DNA from 4 places in the Paenibacillus apii genome. Region 4 is predicted to be linked to each of the others. Evidence: riboswitches for the same ligand, from Rfam matches in the RefSeq annotation. Region 4 holds a riboswitch; each other region holds the start of a gene.
What was found. A riboswitch is a leader RNA that binds a small molecule or an ion and turns the genes downstream of it on or off. The one in region 4 is predicted to bind thiamine pyrophosphate.
Positions count from the first base shown of each region.

Region 1: it holds a riboswitch for thiamine pyrophosphate, as region 4 does, so the genes downstream of both, G5B47_RS11780 (thiamine phosphate synthase) here and thiC (phosphomethylpyrimidine synthase ThiC) in region 4, are expected to answer to the same signal.
Region 2: it holds a riboswitch for thiamine pyrophosphate, as region 4 does, so the genes downstream of both, G5B47_RS12580 (ABC transporter ATP-binding protein) here and thiC (phosphomethylpyrimidine synthase ThiC) in region 4, are expected to answer to the same signal.
Region 3: it holds a riboswitch for thiamine pyrophosphate, as region 4 does, so the genes downstream of both, G5B47_RS22070 (ABC transporter substrate-binding protein) here and thiC (phosphomethylpyrimidine synthase ThiC) in region 4, are expected to answer to the same signal.

Region 1 is NZ_JAAKGU010000004.1:338,871-342,384, forward strand. It holds gene G5B47_RS11775 (SDR family oxidoreductase) at 205-1,077, shown strand; TPP riboswitch at 1,221-1,323, shown strand; gene G5B47_RS11780 (thiamine phosphate synthase) at 1,428-2,111, shown strand; gene thiS (sulfur carrier protein ThiS) at 2,117-2,320, shown strand; gene G5B47_RS11790 (ThiF family adenylyltransferase) at 2,328-3,356, shown strand; gene G5B47_RS11795 (thiazole synthase) at 3,393-3,514, shown strand, end outside.
Region 2 is NZ_JAAKGU010000005.1:89,865-93,378, reverse strand. It holds gene G5B47_RS12590 (ABC transporter substrate-binding protein) at 1-433, opposite strand, end outside; gene G5B47_RS12585 (ABC transporter permease) at 433-1,206, opposite strand; gene G5B47_RS12580 (ABC transporter ATP-binding protein) at 1,187-1,879, opposite strand; TPP riboswitch at 2,070-2,173, opposite strand; gene G5B47_RS12575 (pentapeptide repeat-containing protein) at 2,296-3,123, opposite strand; gene G5B47_RS12570 (S-layer homology domain-containing protein) at 3,276-3,514, opposite strand, start outside.
Region 3 is NZ_JAAKGU010000013.1:135,951-139,464, forward strand. It holds gene G5B47_RS22060 (ABC transporter permease) at 1-369, opposite strand, end outside; gene G5B47_RS22065 (thiamine-binding protein) at 366-659, opposite strand; gene G5B47_RS22070 (ABC transporter substrate-binding protein) at 759-1,826, opposite strand; TPP riboswitch at 2,039-2,151, opposite strand; gene G5B47_RS22075 (hypothetical protein) at 2,225-3,514, opposite strand, start outside.
Region 4 is NZ_JAAKGU010000001.1:143,165-146,678, forward strand. It holds gene G5B47_RS00750 (helix-turn-helix transcriptional regulator) at 1-32, opposite strand, end outside; gene G5B47_RS00755 (Gfo/Idh/MocA family protein) at 154-1,092, shown strand; TPP riboswitch at 1,135-1,246, shown strand; gene thiC (phosphomethylpyrimidine synthase ThiC) at 1,332-3,071, shown strand; gene G5B47_RS00765 (copper amine oxidase N-terminal domain-containing protein) at 3,224-3,514, opposite strand, start outside.

The sequences.
Region 1 (3,514 bases), on a different contig from region 4:
TGGGGGACGGCGCTCTTAGGTTCCTGTCTAGCGTAATGGACAAGCTTCCAAATGAGCTGGTCTTCGGCTGGGCTGGGGCAGGCCTGTTTGAGCCTCCGGCAAATGGTTAATTTAAATATCGTAAAGGGAACGCATAATTGCACATCCCAAAGACATCCTAAGGAAAGTCTGAGCTTTTGCAAACTTTCGAAAGGAGAATGAAAGATGTCCAATAGCAGTCAGCAAACCCAGAAGACGCTGCCACCGCAGCATCAGGACCGTCAACCCGGCCTGGAATCGGAAATGACGCCGCGGCCTAAATATGAGCCGGCGGCATATAAAGCGGCCGGCAAGCTGCTTGGCAAAGCGGCGCTCATTACAGGCGGTGACAGCGGGATCGGCCGCGCGGTTGCCGTGGCTTTTGCCAAGGAGGGGGCCGATGTGGTCATTTCCTATCTGAATGAGCACACTGATGCCGAGGAGACGAAGCGGCAAGTCGAGCAGGAAGGGCGCAAATGCATTCTCATATCCGGCGATATTGGCGTTGAAGCCTTCTGCCAGGATCTCATGAACAAATCGGTGGAGGGTCTTGGCAAGCTGGACATCCTCATCAACAATGCCGCGGAGCAGCATCCGCAGGAAAAGATCGAGGATATTACTTCCGAGCAGTTGGAGCGGACGTTCCGCACGAATATTTTCTCGATGTTCTATTTGACGAAAGCGGCGATGCCTCATTTGAAAGAAGGCTCCACCATAGTCAATACGACATCGATTACGGCATACAGAGGAAACCCTCAACTGCTGGACTATTCGTCAACTAAAGGCGCCATCCTTGCCTTCACTCGCTCGCTTGCCATGAATCTGGCCGACAAAGGCATTCGCGTCAATGCCGTCGCGCCGGGTCCGATCTGGACACCGCTCATTCCGTCCACCTTTGACGAGAAAAAGGTCAGCGAGTTCGGCTCCACCCAGCCGATGAAGCGTCCGGGACAGCCGGAAGAGCTGGCGCCGGCCTATGTCTATCTGGCCTCCGATGATTCGACGTATGTGACCGGCCAGGTTATGCACGTCAATGGCGGCGAAATCGTGAACGGCTAACCGTTCACGCCGTGAAATCAACCGCGTCGGCGGTAGGGTACAAAGCCTCCGGTTCGCTAGTGCGGCCGGGGGTTTTTTTCACGGAAGGGGTATGATGAGAAGGAAGAATATGCTATGCTGTAGAAGATTCATAACCGTATAGCGATTGACACTAGGGGTGCCGCATGGCTGAGACGAACGTGATTGTTCGGACCCTTTGAACCTGATCTGGATTGTACCAGCGTAGGGAAGTGGAGAGTGAATAGCTGCATCCGGGCCTCATCTGAGGTTCGAACCAATCCGCAGTTTTCGGCCGCCTTCCTTCGGAGGGCGGCTTTTTTGGCGCGATTAATGAAATTTGGAAGGAGAGGATGGCTGTGCATGCGGCACTAGATCCCCTTAACCGGCGTTCCACGGCTGCGGGCATTAAAGACAGTGATCCCGAGATTCATCTTATTTCCGGCGGCGGGACGCGGCTGGACAAGTTTCTGCTGATTGCGGAAACGGTCCATTCATGGGTCGATTACATCCATTTGCGAGAGAAAGCATGTACAGCGAATGAGCTGTACCAAGCTGTGAAGGAGATGACACGGCGCGGAGTGCCGCTTGCCAAAATCGTCGTGAACGACCGGCTGGATGTCGCGCTGGCTGCGGGAGCCGGCGGCGTCCAGCTTGCGGGGCACAGCCTTCCTCCTGCAGCCGCCCGTCCGCATGCCCCGGGGCTGCGCATCGGCCGCTCCGTCCATTCTCCAGCAGAGGCGGCTGCCTCCGCGGGCGAAGGGGCGGACTACTGCCTCTACGGGCATGTGTACGCCTCGGCCAGCAAGCCGGGCTTACCCGGCCGGGGCCTGGACCGACTCGCGGAAACCGTCCGGGCCTGCCCGGTTCCGGTCATCGCGATCGGCGGCATTGAGCCGGGAAATGCAGGGCAAGTTCTCTCAACCGGCGCGGCGGGCATTGCCGTGCTCTCGGGCATCTGCGGCGCCGCCGATCCGGCCGCGGCGGCAATGGCTTACCGCGCCGCGGTCCAGGCGGCCCGGCTTGAAAGGAGGTGAAGGCCATGATGCTGTATATCAACGGCAGTGAGACCAGGCTTGACGAAGCATGCGGGACGCTTGCGGATTTGCTGAGCCGTCCCGAATGGAAGGAACGACGGATGATCGTGGAACTGAATGGGATCATCGTGGGCAAGGACGATTACGGGCAGGTCACGCTGGCCGACGGGGACCGTGTCGAGCTGGTGCATTTTGTGGGAGGAGGCTGAGGATGAGGTGATTTCCGCCGGAGAGGACAGATACAGCAGGCAGGAACGCTTTTATGGAATCGGAATCGAGGGCCAGCGAAAGCTTGCCCGGGCGAAGGTGCTCATCATTGGCGCCGGGGCGCTTGGCTCTGCATGCGCGGAGACGATGGTGCGCTCGGGCGTCGGTAAGGTGACGCTTGTGGACCGGGATTATGTGGAGTGGAGCAACCTGCAGCGGCAAAATCTGTACAGCGAGCAGGATGCGGCGGAGCGGATGCCCAAAGCGGTGGCGGCGGCACGCAGGCTGCGCAGCGTCAACTCCTCCGTAAAGGTCGAAGGAATAGTAGCGGATATTACAGCGGAGGAGATCGGCCTCTACACGGGGGATGTAGACCTTATACTCGATGCGGCGGACAATTTCGAGGTGAGGATGATTGTCAATGATATTGCCGCAAGGGACGGCATTCCCTGGATCTACGGCGCCTGCACCGGCAGCTACGGGATTTCCATGACCATTGTCCCCGGGCAGAGCGCCTGCCTGCACTGTCTGCTGGACGGGCTTCCGGCCGGAGGGGATACCTGCGACACGGCGGGTATTATCGGTCCTGCCGTACAGATGACCGCCGCCTATCAGACGGCCGAGGCGCTGAAATGGCTGTCGGGGAACAGCGGTGCACTCCGCGGAACGCTGGTCTCCTTCGACCTCTGGGCGAACCGCCACTCGTCTGTGGATACGGCAAGGCTGAAGCGGGCCGATTGTCCGTCCTGCGGCGACAAGCGGACGTATCCGTATTTGTCGCCGGGCAGCCATTCCAGAACGACCGTGCTCTGCGGGCGGGATACGGTGCAGATTCGCCCGCCAAGTCCGGCGAGACTGGATTTGGAGGAGTGGGAGCGGCGGCTTTCCGCTTACGGCCGGGCCGAGCGCAATCCGTATATGCTTTCACTGACGCTGGAGAAGCACCGTCTGGCGGTCTTTCCCGACGGAAGGGTGCTTGTTCACGGAACGGGAGATCCCGCCGAAGCCCGTTCGCTTTATCACCGCTATTTTGGCTGACCGCTCTATTATCAGGAATGGGAGGATGAAATAATTATGCAGGATGCTTTACATATCGGGGGCAAGGCCCTTTCCAGCCGTTTGTTCATCGGAACCGGCAAATACAACCGTAATACGCTTATACCGGAAGTAATCGCGCGTTCAGGCTCCGAAGTGAT
Region 2 (3,514 bases), on a different contig from region 4:
CAGGCACCATCAGGTGGGTCAGCGGATGACGGACAATGGAGGCCAGCGTTTTGACGGGAATCTTCTCCCCCCGGGCCATCAGCACTTGCGGCTGGTAGCTCAGCGCCAGATCAACCTTGCCGGCGGCGACGAGCTTCAGCGCGTCATTCGTGTCGGCCGGCATTTGAATCTCTACATCAAGCCCCTGCTTGGCGAAATACCCCTGTTCCTGGGCGGTATACAAAAAAGAATGCACGGCGTTCGGATACCAGTCGAGCATAAGCGTCAGCTTGTGAGCAGGTTCGGCCGGGCTGGCCGATGCAATGGGGGCTTGTGAGGGCGCGGAGGAAGCCGCCGCATCGCCTGAAGGCGAAGAGCCTCCACAAGCGGTTGTCACAAGCAGCATCGTTAGGGCAGACAGCAGCATAGCTTTACTACGGGTAAAAAATTTCATCAATATGTACCTCTTTTCTTAAGAATCTGATGTTCTAGCAGCCGGACGGCGAGGAAAAGGGCGATGCCGAGCGCCGAGAGCAGGGCAATCGCGGCAAACATTTCGGCGCTGTGCAGGCTTCCGGCCATCCGGCGGCTGTAATAACCGAGACCGCGAGTCCCACCGAGCCATTCGCCTATAGTTGCGCCGATCACGCAGTACACTGCGGTCAGCTTCAGCCCCGAGAAAAAGGAGGGGAGAGCCAGCGGAACGCCGATCTTAAGCAGCAGTTGCCTGCGGCTTGCGCCCATCGTCAGCAGCAGCTCTTGGTAGGCGCCGCGGCTTTTGCCCAGACCGTCGTAGACGCCGACGACCACCGGAAAGAACGCTGTCAGGAAGACGACGGCAACCTTGCTCCACAGGGAATATCCGAACCACATAATAAAAATGGGGGAGAGTGCAATCAATGGAATCGTCTGGCTTACGATAATCAATGGATAGAGCGCCTTCTCCAGCGTCCGGGACAGATGCATGCCGGTTCCAAGCAAAATGCCGCCTGCCACCGACATCAGGCAGCCGATAGCGACTTCCTCCAGGGTGGCTGGCAGATGAGTGCCCAGTAGCAGCCCTGCGTTTCGGACGAGCGCCGTCCAGATCGAGGAAGGAGCGGGAAGGATAAAGGACGGAACAAGTTCCGTGCGCACTGCGGCTTCCCATAAGGCGAGAATCAACAGCGACAGGAGAGGGAAGGCGCCTGAGCGGTGAATCCCTTCCTTAAACGGCGCGCGTTTCATACAGCCTCCGCTCCAGCTCGGCCCGTAAGGATACAAAGCCGGGTTCAAAGTTCATTTGCATGCTGCGGGGCCTTGGAAGCCCGACGTTCATCTCCTGAAGGGCGCCGCCGCTTCCGGCAGGCATCAGAAAGATGCGGTCGCTGAGCAGAACCGCTTCCTCCAGATCATGCGTGATGAACATCACCGTCCGCTTAAGGTTCCCCCATAGCTCCAGCAGCCAACGGTGTATGTCCCGCTTGGTCATCGCGTCGAGCGCGCCGAATGGTTCATCGAGCAGCATCAATTCGCCACCGTTCATCAGCGTGCGGACAAAGGCGGCCCGCTGCCGCATCCCGCCGGACAGCTCATGCGGATAAGCAAGCTCATATCCGGCGAGCCCGACACGCTTCAGCATGTCACGCGCCTTGGCCTTGGTTCCGCTGGCGGCCTGGCCTTTAATCTCAAGCGGCAGCAGGCAGTTGTTTAGCACGGTCCGCCAGGGCAGAAGAAGATCCTGCTGAGGCATGTAGGCGATATGGCCAAGCCGGTTGGCGCCTGAGCCGGAGTCGGTGCCGCGAAGCCGGATGTCTCCCGCAGACTGCTTCAGCAGTCCGGCTATCACTTTCAGCAGCGTGCTCTTGCCGCAGCCGCTGGCGCCGACGATGCTGACGAATTCGCCCTTGTGGACTGTCAATGACAGATCCGAAAATACGGGCTTCTGCTGCGGAAAGGAAAAAGAAAGGCGTTTAAGAGATAAAAGTTCTTCGATAGCGGGTCAACCCTCCTTTAAATGAACAAAGACCCGTCCATTTCCATTAGAGAAATGAACGGGCCTTTAGAAATCCGCCGAACATCAGCACAAGCTGTCCGGCTTCAGTCAAGTAAAAGCTCAGGTTCCACTTCCCTCCGCTGGTATGATCCAGATCAGGTTCCAAGGGTCCGAAGCTCGCGGCTCCGTCTCAGTCTAGTGACTCCCCTAGTGAAATTGCGGTCTTGTATTCGGTTATTATTGATTCTAACTATACCATATCCCTTGAGGTCCCTCAATGAATCGTTTGGGTCCAAGCAAGCTTACAACACAAGGGTACAGTACAAGGGCCGTTCCAGGCATTAGGTCATCCAATGGCCGGGAATCGTCAACGAGGGTGGCAGCTTCGTATGAATATCGCCCTTAGCCGAGTTGATTTGTGCTTGCGTAAGAAAAATACTCCCCGTGAGATCGGCTCCCCTTAAGTCAGCATCCCTGAAATCGGCGCCGATCAGGTCGGCCTGTCGCATGTCGACCTTTCGGAGGTCGGCCGCGATCAGCAGTGCGCCTCTCAAGTTGGCGCCCCTAAGATCGGCTTCCCGCAAATTGGCCCCGATATAGTCGTTTCTCTTGCTCATTTTGGGTTTTGCTTTCTGGTGATTATGATGCCGCGGCGGAACATTGGCCCGCACCCGTTCACTTGTCTGGAGCAGGAGATCGTTGACGACCGCCCGATGGGCGGGGACGTCCAGCTTGATAATCGAAACTGGATCAAGCTTCGTGAGATTCTCGGTTGATTCCAGAGCTGCCCGCAAATTGGTATTTATCGGTCCGGTCTCTTGCCTCTCCAATGCTTCATTCAAATAGCACAGCATCTCATGCAGCTGCTGCATAATCGGAAAGACCTCGAACATTTCCTGGGCCGAACCCGGATTTTTTCGCCAATCCTTTCCTTTATAAGTAATTTGGGATACTTTCTGCCCCGCGCCAAAGCATTCATAGACGGTACAGCCCTTATAGCCTTTTGCTCTGAGATCATTATGGATCCCGCAGCGGTAGTCGGCCTGCAGGTTGGGGCAGGGGATGCCTCCGGCTTTATCTGCTGCAAAATCGGCAGATTTGGCGTAAGGCAAAGCTGCGCAGCATAAACCGAAGCATTGTGCGCAATCGGCCTTTAAATGATTGGACATTGCCTACACTTCCTTTTATATGAAAACTACTTCAATAGTTTAATAAGGAATGCTTCAGGAGTAAACCGCTTTTCATGATTTCGTCTGCGCAGGCAAAAAAGAAACGCACGGATGCCTTCTGCACAGGAGGCAAGTGCGTTTCACTAAACAGTTTATCGATTGCCGTGAGCTTTCAGATACTCTAAGGCGTTATACAGCATGACAGCCGCTTCAGCCCGTGTCAGCTTGCTCTCCGGATGAAACTTACCGTCTTTGTCGAGCGCGGTGATCTTGTACGCGAGGGAGCGCTGAATGCCGCCCTGGTAAGAAGGGTCAATCTGGTCTTCGTCAGCGATTTTCGCCGGAGCCAGCTTGATCATCGGCAGATTGCCGGCTTTTTCAAGGCCTTGAA
Region 3 (3,514 bases), on a different contig from region 4:
AATCTTAGGCAGCTGCCCGAAGCCGAACCAGATGACCAGCAGCGGACCCAGCGCGATCACCGGCACGTTCTGGCTCAGGATCAGCAGCGGGTACAGCGCGCGGGCCGTCCAAGGCACAATATGCAGCAGCACGGCGCAGATCAGCCCCGCCGCTACCCCGAGCGGAAAGCCGATCAGCGTGAGCCGCAGCGTCGCAAGCGTATGCCCTTTAAGGGAAGAAGCGCTGGCCATGCCTTCCCGCCAAATGTCGGAGGGAGCGGGCAGCATCCATTTTTCCACATGGAACCAGGAGACCGACACCTGCCAGACCGCCAAAAACAAGAGGACCGCCACAAAGGGCGGCCAGATTTGTCTCCAACGGGAGCTCACGGGCGGTATTTCTCCGTCAGCTTGTCCATGCTGATTCCGCCCGGGTTATGGGCGATCTTCACTTGCGAGATCACGCTGGGGCAGCCTGCTTCGATCAGCGCCTCCTGCATCTCCCGGACAATTTCGAGCAGGTCGGCGAGCTCGCCTTCCATCGTCGTCTCCAGTGCGTTCACCTGATGCTTCACACCGGAGCGCTGAATGACCTCAATCGCCTTGTCCACATAAGGAATTACATCCTCGCCTCCCGGCGTCTTCGGAATTACCTGAATGCTCAGCAGCGTGCTTGCCATTGCCTATCATCCTTTCATGACGTTGATATTTTCATGACCTTAATACTTTCATACCGTTAATGGTGAACCCCGTGAATCAAGATTTTAACTCTATTAAGCTTACTGCCCGTCCGGCAAAAAATCGTTCGTGAACGCCTTGTCGGCCTCAAGCGGCTTCTCCAGCAGCTTCAGCCCGTACATCCAATCGGCGTAATCTTTCCATACAGAGGCTTTCTGCTCGCCCCACCGGGCAGCATCGTCCTTGTATTTCGGGCTGAGCCATTCCTGGCTGGCCTGAACAAGCTTAGGGTCCAGATCGGGAACCGCCTTGATCAGAATATCGGCAGCCTCTTTCGGATGGTCGATTGCGTATTGATACCCCTTGGATGTCGCCTTCAAAAAGGCTTTAACCACCTCGGGATTCTCGGCGATTTCTTTCTCGCTTGTCGTCAGCACCGGCGTGTAGTAATCGAGCTGTGGCGCGTAATCCTTCAAATAGAGCATATCGAGCGGCTCACCGCGCAGCTTCGCCTCAATACCGGTCCAGGCGTAGAAGATCCAGGCAAAGTCAATGTCGCGCTTAACGGCCGTAAAATAATCGGCCTCGCCGATCGTGACCTGCTTGACCTTCTTCACATCGCCGCCAACCGGGTCCATAATCGCCTTCATGGAAGCTTCTTCGACCGGCGATCCCCAGCCGCCGTAGGTTTTGCCTTCAAAATTCTTCGGCGACTTGATGCCCCGGTCAACCGGAGCCGCAAAGCCCGACGTGTTATGCTGGATAATCGCCGCGATAGATACGAGCGGAACGCCCTGAATGCGGGCCAGCGTCAGACTGTCCTGCGCGCCGACGCCAAAGGCGGCTTCTCCCGAGGTGACCATCGTATCCGCGCCCGCCGCTCCCGGCTGCACAATCTCAACGTCAAGGCCTTCTTCCGCGTAGTAGCCGAGCTCTTTGGCAACATACAGCCCGGTGTGGTTCGTGTTCGGCGTCCAGTCGAGCGCGACCTTTACCGGCGTCGCCGCTTTGGGCGAGCTTTCGGCGGAAGCCGATGCCTCCGGCGATGCAGAAGCAGGGGTTCCCTGAGCGCCGCCGGCGTTTCCTCCCGAATTATTGCCGCCGCAGCCTGCTGCCGTCAGGATGAGCAAGCTGGCCAGGGACAGTGTTAACCATTTTTTGACTCCCATTATATCGTCTCTCCTTTGTATTGCCATCCCGGGCGGCGAAGCCCGAAGCGGCGGGTATTCCCGTCTTCATGATAACTGATCCGCAAATTGCGGGACCGGCCGGCGGACCCGGAAATTTGCGTTCTCTCCTTGGTGCCAAGAAACAAAGCCAAAAAAGCGTCCCTGAATATTCGGGACGCTGCGGAGTGCATAACGGCGGCGGTCTATCGGGACCACACGCTTTTGGACTTTCCTACGCTGGCATTATCCAGATCAGGTATAAGGGTCAGTATCTTGCGGGATACACTCTCAGCCGGCCGTAATTCCAGCACCCCAAGGCGGTATGAAGTTTGCGGGTATTTCTTACTGCTTACGGTGTAATTATAGACGCAAGGTTCCGGGATTGTCCAGCCTGACGGCTATTCTAGCTTCTTCCGGCGGCGGCTTTTGATCCCGCTCCGCAGCTCGCGCAGCGTCAGAACGCCGCTGACGATGATGCCGCAGAAGGTCAAGAGCAGTGCGATGTATTCGAATACGGAATACTGAAGCATTTTGCCCCAGTCGATGTTTCCCTTTAAGTCCTCGATGACCTGATTCATCCCGTAAATGCCGCTAACGACCGTGAATACCGTCAGAATCATCAGCAGGTTGTCGCGGCGCTTGGCCTGGAACGTCTCCTGATACTGGAACAGATCGGCCAGCGTCTGCTTCACTTCCTCGAACAGTGCGTCATTGCCGTACACTTTGCGCAGCTGAAAGAAGATTTCACGGCCCTGCGTCTGTGAGATCAGCTCAAGGAAATAAAATTTGGCGGAGAACTTGTTAATATAGTAGATCAAATCCTCGATTTCCTCGTAATCATGCTCGATCCGCAGCCGCGAGTGCACATTGGACAGCTTCAGCAGCACGATCTTGTGAAAAAGGCTAAGCAGCAGGCCGTAATAATATTCGCCATACATTTGATTGGCCAGCTTCACTGCGGTTTCGGAATCACTGCGGCTCAGGCAGCAGAAGGTCTGTTCGTTCGTCATGTAGTAGGTATCCGGACCCCAGCGTCCGTACCGGTGCTTCCGGCAGTATTCCCCGATATATTCTTCGCTGCTCGCGCTCGTATAGGGCCGTCCGTCCGCTTTCATCCCGTCAAGCTGGGAAGCCCGGTAGCATGTTTCGCGGCTGATGTTCTCCCCTTCCTCGAATCCGTAAAAGGCCTGAACCATCATCCGCTCATCCACGAAAAAAGGCAGCGTCTCGAAGTAAGCCCCGTCCAGCTCCGACTGGTCGAGGAACTCTCCCAGACCGTTCACCAGATTTTTGAAGATAAAATCCTCCATTTGGTTAAACATCCGTTCTCCGCAGAAGATGCGGGATGCCTCGTCCGCTTCCTTTACATTTTCCAGCGAGCGGAACCGGTCGGCGAACTCCAGAGCGAAGCTGAGCGGAAACCTCTTGTCGTCGATCATCGTCCGTATGGTCAGAAAGCCGAGCTGGAACGGACAAATGAACACATCCGTCGAGAGCACCTGGAAGGGTACCGAGCCCTGCGGCATTTCCATCCGGCAGCTCAGGCCATTCACCCGGGAAAAGCGGCGGAATGAATCTTTGTCCTCCCGGTACGGAAACAGCACATGCGCGGCGAACGGCATATAGGAACGCTCCATGCTCTCGTGCGAGACACAGTAGCCATCTCCGTAATAATCGTCCTGCAGTTC
Region 4 (3,514 bases):
AGTAAAATCGCAACCAGCCGGTGCAGCCTCATCACTCGCCCTCCTTTAGCGAACCATAGAATTTTTCACATGGCGATTTCCATATCGTTGCCACTTAGCTGTCAATAATTCAAGTATATCATAGAGCAAGAACGTTAGAAGGAGATGGAATTCATGAATATTGGCGTACTCGGGACGGGATTTGGGGCTTATCATACCCGCCTGCTGAAACAAATGGATCTATGCGGACGCGTGGTCGTGTTCGGAAGAGATGAGGGCAAGCTGGCTGTTTTGGAACGTGAGTTAAAGGTAGAGATTACCCGGGATTTAGAGGGACTCTTGCGCGATCCGGATATCGATGTCATCGATTTGTGTCTGCCCTCCCCGCTTCATGCCGAAGTTGCGGTCAAGGCGCTTGAGCATGGAAAGCATGTCTTTTGCGAAACGCCCGTATGCTGCTCTATTGAGGAGTCTGCGGCGATGCTGGATGCGGAAAGACGCTACGGTAAAAGAGTGCTGGTAAACCGGTTTATCCATTTTGACCCGGCCTATGCGTTTCTGCGGGAGTCCTGCCTGAAAGGAACGTACGGCAAGCTGATGTCACTCACTTTAAAAAGGGAGACGCCCCCGCTCTGGGGTGATCTGGGCCTAGGCTCCCTCCCTGTTCAGTTCATGATTCACGATTTGGACTTTATCGAAGGGCTGATGGATTCGCCGGAGCTTCGATCCGCCTGGGGAACTGAATATAGGGATGCGCAGCAGTCGCTGGTTCGGGCGGTCTTCGGACAGAATGGCATGATTGCGGAAGTTGTCTCTTCCTCGGGAATGCCTGACGGATATCCCTTTACTGTAGGCTATGAAGCTTATTTTGAATCGGGCAAGCTGGTTTTTCTTGAACAGGATTCTGGAGACCAGTCCGATGCCGCTTTGATGGAATACACCGCCTCCAGCGCACAGCGTCTCATTTTGGAGGAGATGAATCCGTATGCAGCCACCTTGGAACACGCGCTTCTAAGCTTCGAAAACGGTAGGAATTCGCTTCTTTCATTGGACCGGGCGGCCCGTTCTCTGGGAACCGCACTTGAAATCCGGCGGCAAATCTCCCAAAAGTAGCTTGTGCTTTCCCAGAGTTTAGGATATCCTGTTAAAGACAACTTCATAGACACGGGAGCTCGGAAATAGCCGGGCTGAGAGGATGGCCCTATGCCATCGACCGTAAAACCTGATCTGGGTAATGCCAGCGGAGGAAACGTCACAGGCTTTGTATGTTCAAAGACCGCTTCTTCGGATGCGGTCTTTTTTGCGTACCTAGTCTCCTCCGGCGCTTCACACTATTAAGAGGAGGAATTGAAATGACAAGTCAAAGTCAAAAAGTGTATGTGAAAGGCTCGCGGGAGGACATTCGAGTTCCCATGCGCGAGATTACGCTGAGCGATACGACCGGGGTTGACGGCGGCGCAACTCCTAATCCCCCAGTGCGGGTATATGACGCCAGCGGCCCTTATTCCGATACGCAGATGTGTACGGATATCCGGAAAGGACTCCCTCCGCTCCGTCATAGCTGGATTTTGGAACGCGGGGATGTCGAGGAATACGAAGGCCGGGACGTAAAGCCGGAAGATAATGGATTGCGGAATTTGGAGCAGGACCCTAACGCGGAAGTCTTTCCGGGACTCAAACGGCGGCCGCTGCGCGCCAAAAGCGGAGCCAATGTTACGCAGATGCACTATGCCCGTAATGGCATCATCACACCGGAGATGGAGTTTATTGCCATCCGCGAAAATGTCGATCCTGCGTTTGTACGGGACGAAGTCGCCAGCGGCAGAGCGATCATCCCTTGCAATATCAATCACCCGGAAAGCGAGCCGATGATCATCGGACGGAACTTTCTTGTCAAAATAAACGCCAATATCGGAAACTCAGCAGTCTCCTCCTCAATCGACGAAGAAGTGGAGAAAATGCGCTGGGCGACCCATTGGGGTTCCGATACGATTATGGATCTTTCGACTGGCCGTCATATTCATACGACCCGGGAATGGATTGTCCGCAACTCCCCAGTGCCTGTAGGCACGGTGCCGCTGTATCAGGCGCTGGAAAAAGTCGGCGGCAAAGCGCATGAGCTGAGCTGGGAAATCTATCGCGATACTCTGATTGAACAAGCCGAGCAGGGCGTCGACTATTTCACGATCCATGCGGGCGTGCTGCTGCGCTATGTCCCTTTGACAGCCAAACGCGTAACGGGCATCGTATCCCGCGGCGGCTCGATCATGGCGGCCTGGTGTCTCGCCCATCATCAGGAGAACTTCCTGTATACTCATTTTGAGGAAATCTGTGAAATCATGAAGACGTACGACATCGCGTTCTCCCTGGGAGACGGCCTGCGGCCGGGTTCCATCGCCGATGCCAATGACGAAGCGCAGTTCGCTGAGCTTGAGACCCTTGGCGAGCTGACCAAGATTGCCTGGAAGCATGATGTGCAGGTGATGATTGAAGGCCCGGGGCATGTTCCGATGCAGAAAATCAAGGAGAATGTCGACCGCCAAATGGAAGTGTGCCAGGAAGCGCCCTTTTACACGCTTGGACCGCTCACGACGGATATCGCGCCGGGCTACGATCATATTACTTCCGCAATCGGCGCGGCGATGATCGGCTGGTTCGGTACGGCTATGCTCTGCTACGTAACGCCTAAGGAGCATCTGGGCCTCCCGAACAAGGACGACGTCCGCGAAGGCGTCATCGCCTACAAGATCGCGGCGCACGCGGCCGATCTGGCCAAAGGGCATCCCGGTGCCCAGGAGCGGGACGACGCGCTGTCCAAAGCCCGGTTCGAATTCCGCTGGAAGGACCAGTTCCAGCTGTCGCTCGATCCCGAGCGGGCGATTGAATATCATGACGAGACCTTGCCCGCGGAAGGCGCGAAAACGGCGCATTTCTGCTCAATGTGCGGCCCGAAATTTTGCAGCATGAGAATCACGCAGGACATCCGGGAATATGCCAAGCAGAATAATCTGGAGGATGCCGAAGCGATTGAACGCGGAATGAAGGAGAAATCACAGCAGTTTGCGGAGGCGGAACACGGGTTGTATCGTTAATGGGTTAGTGAATCGGTTGTAATGAATAAACGGCAGTCTGAAGCAAAAAGCTTCAGGCTGCCGCTGTTTTTTTGGAGCTATCTTGTACTTAAGTGAAGTTTCTTTTGAAATTCGAATTTGCTATGACTGATTTTATAACCATGATCTTGTATTTAGGAACTTGACCGGTCTAACAGTCTTCCTTTGACAAGCAGATAATTTATTTTCTTCAGTCTTCCGTTCTGCACTCTCTCTTCGATTATTCCATCTTTTTTGACAGAGGGTCTTTCCCGGTCTCGTTTCGGAAACTGAACCGAATCATCGGTGAGTAAATATGCTGCTACATCCACCGCCCCTTTCGGTAAATCTTTTCCCGTAATATTTTTCGCCCTGATCACAAAGCTGCCATTCGCGGAATCATACGTATACGAAATCGGCATGAATGCATTGTTGTCTATGATTTT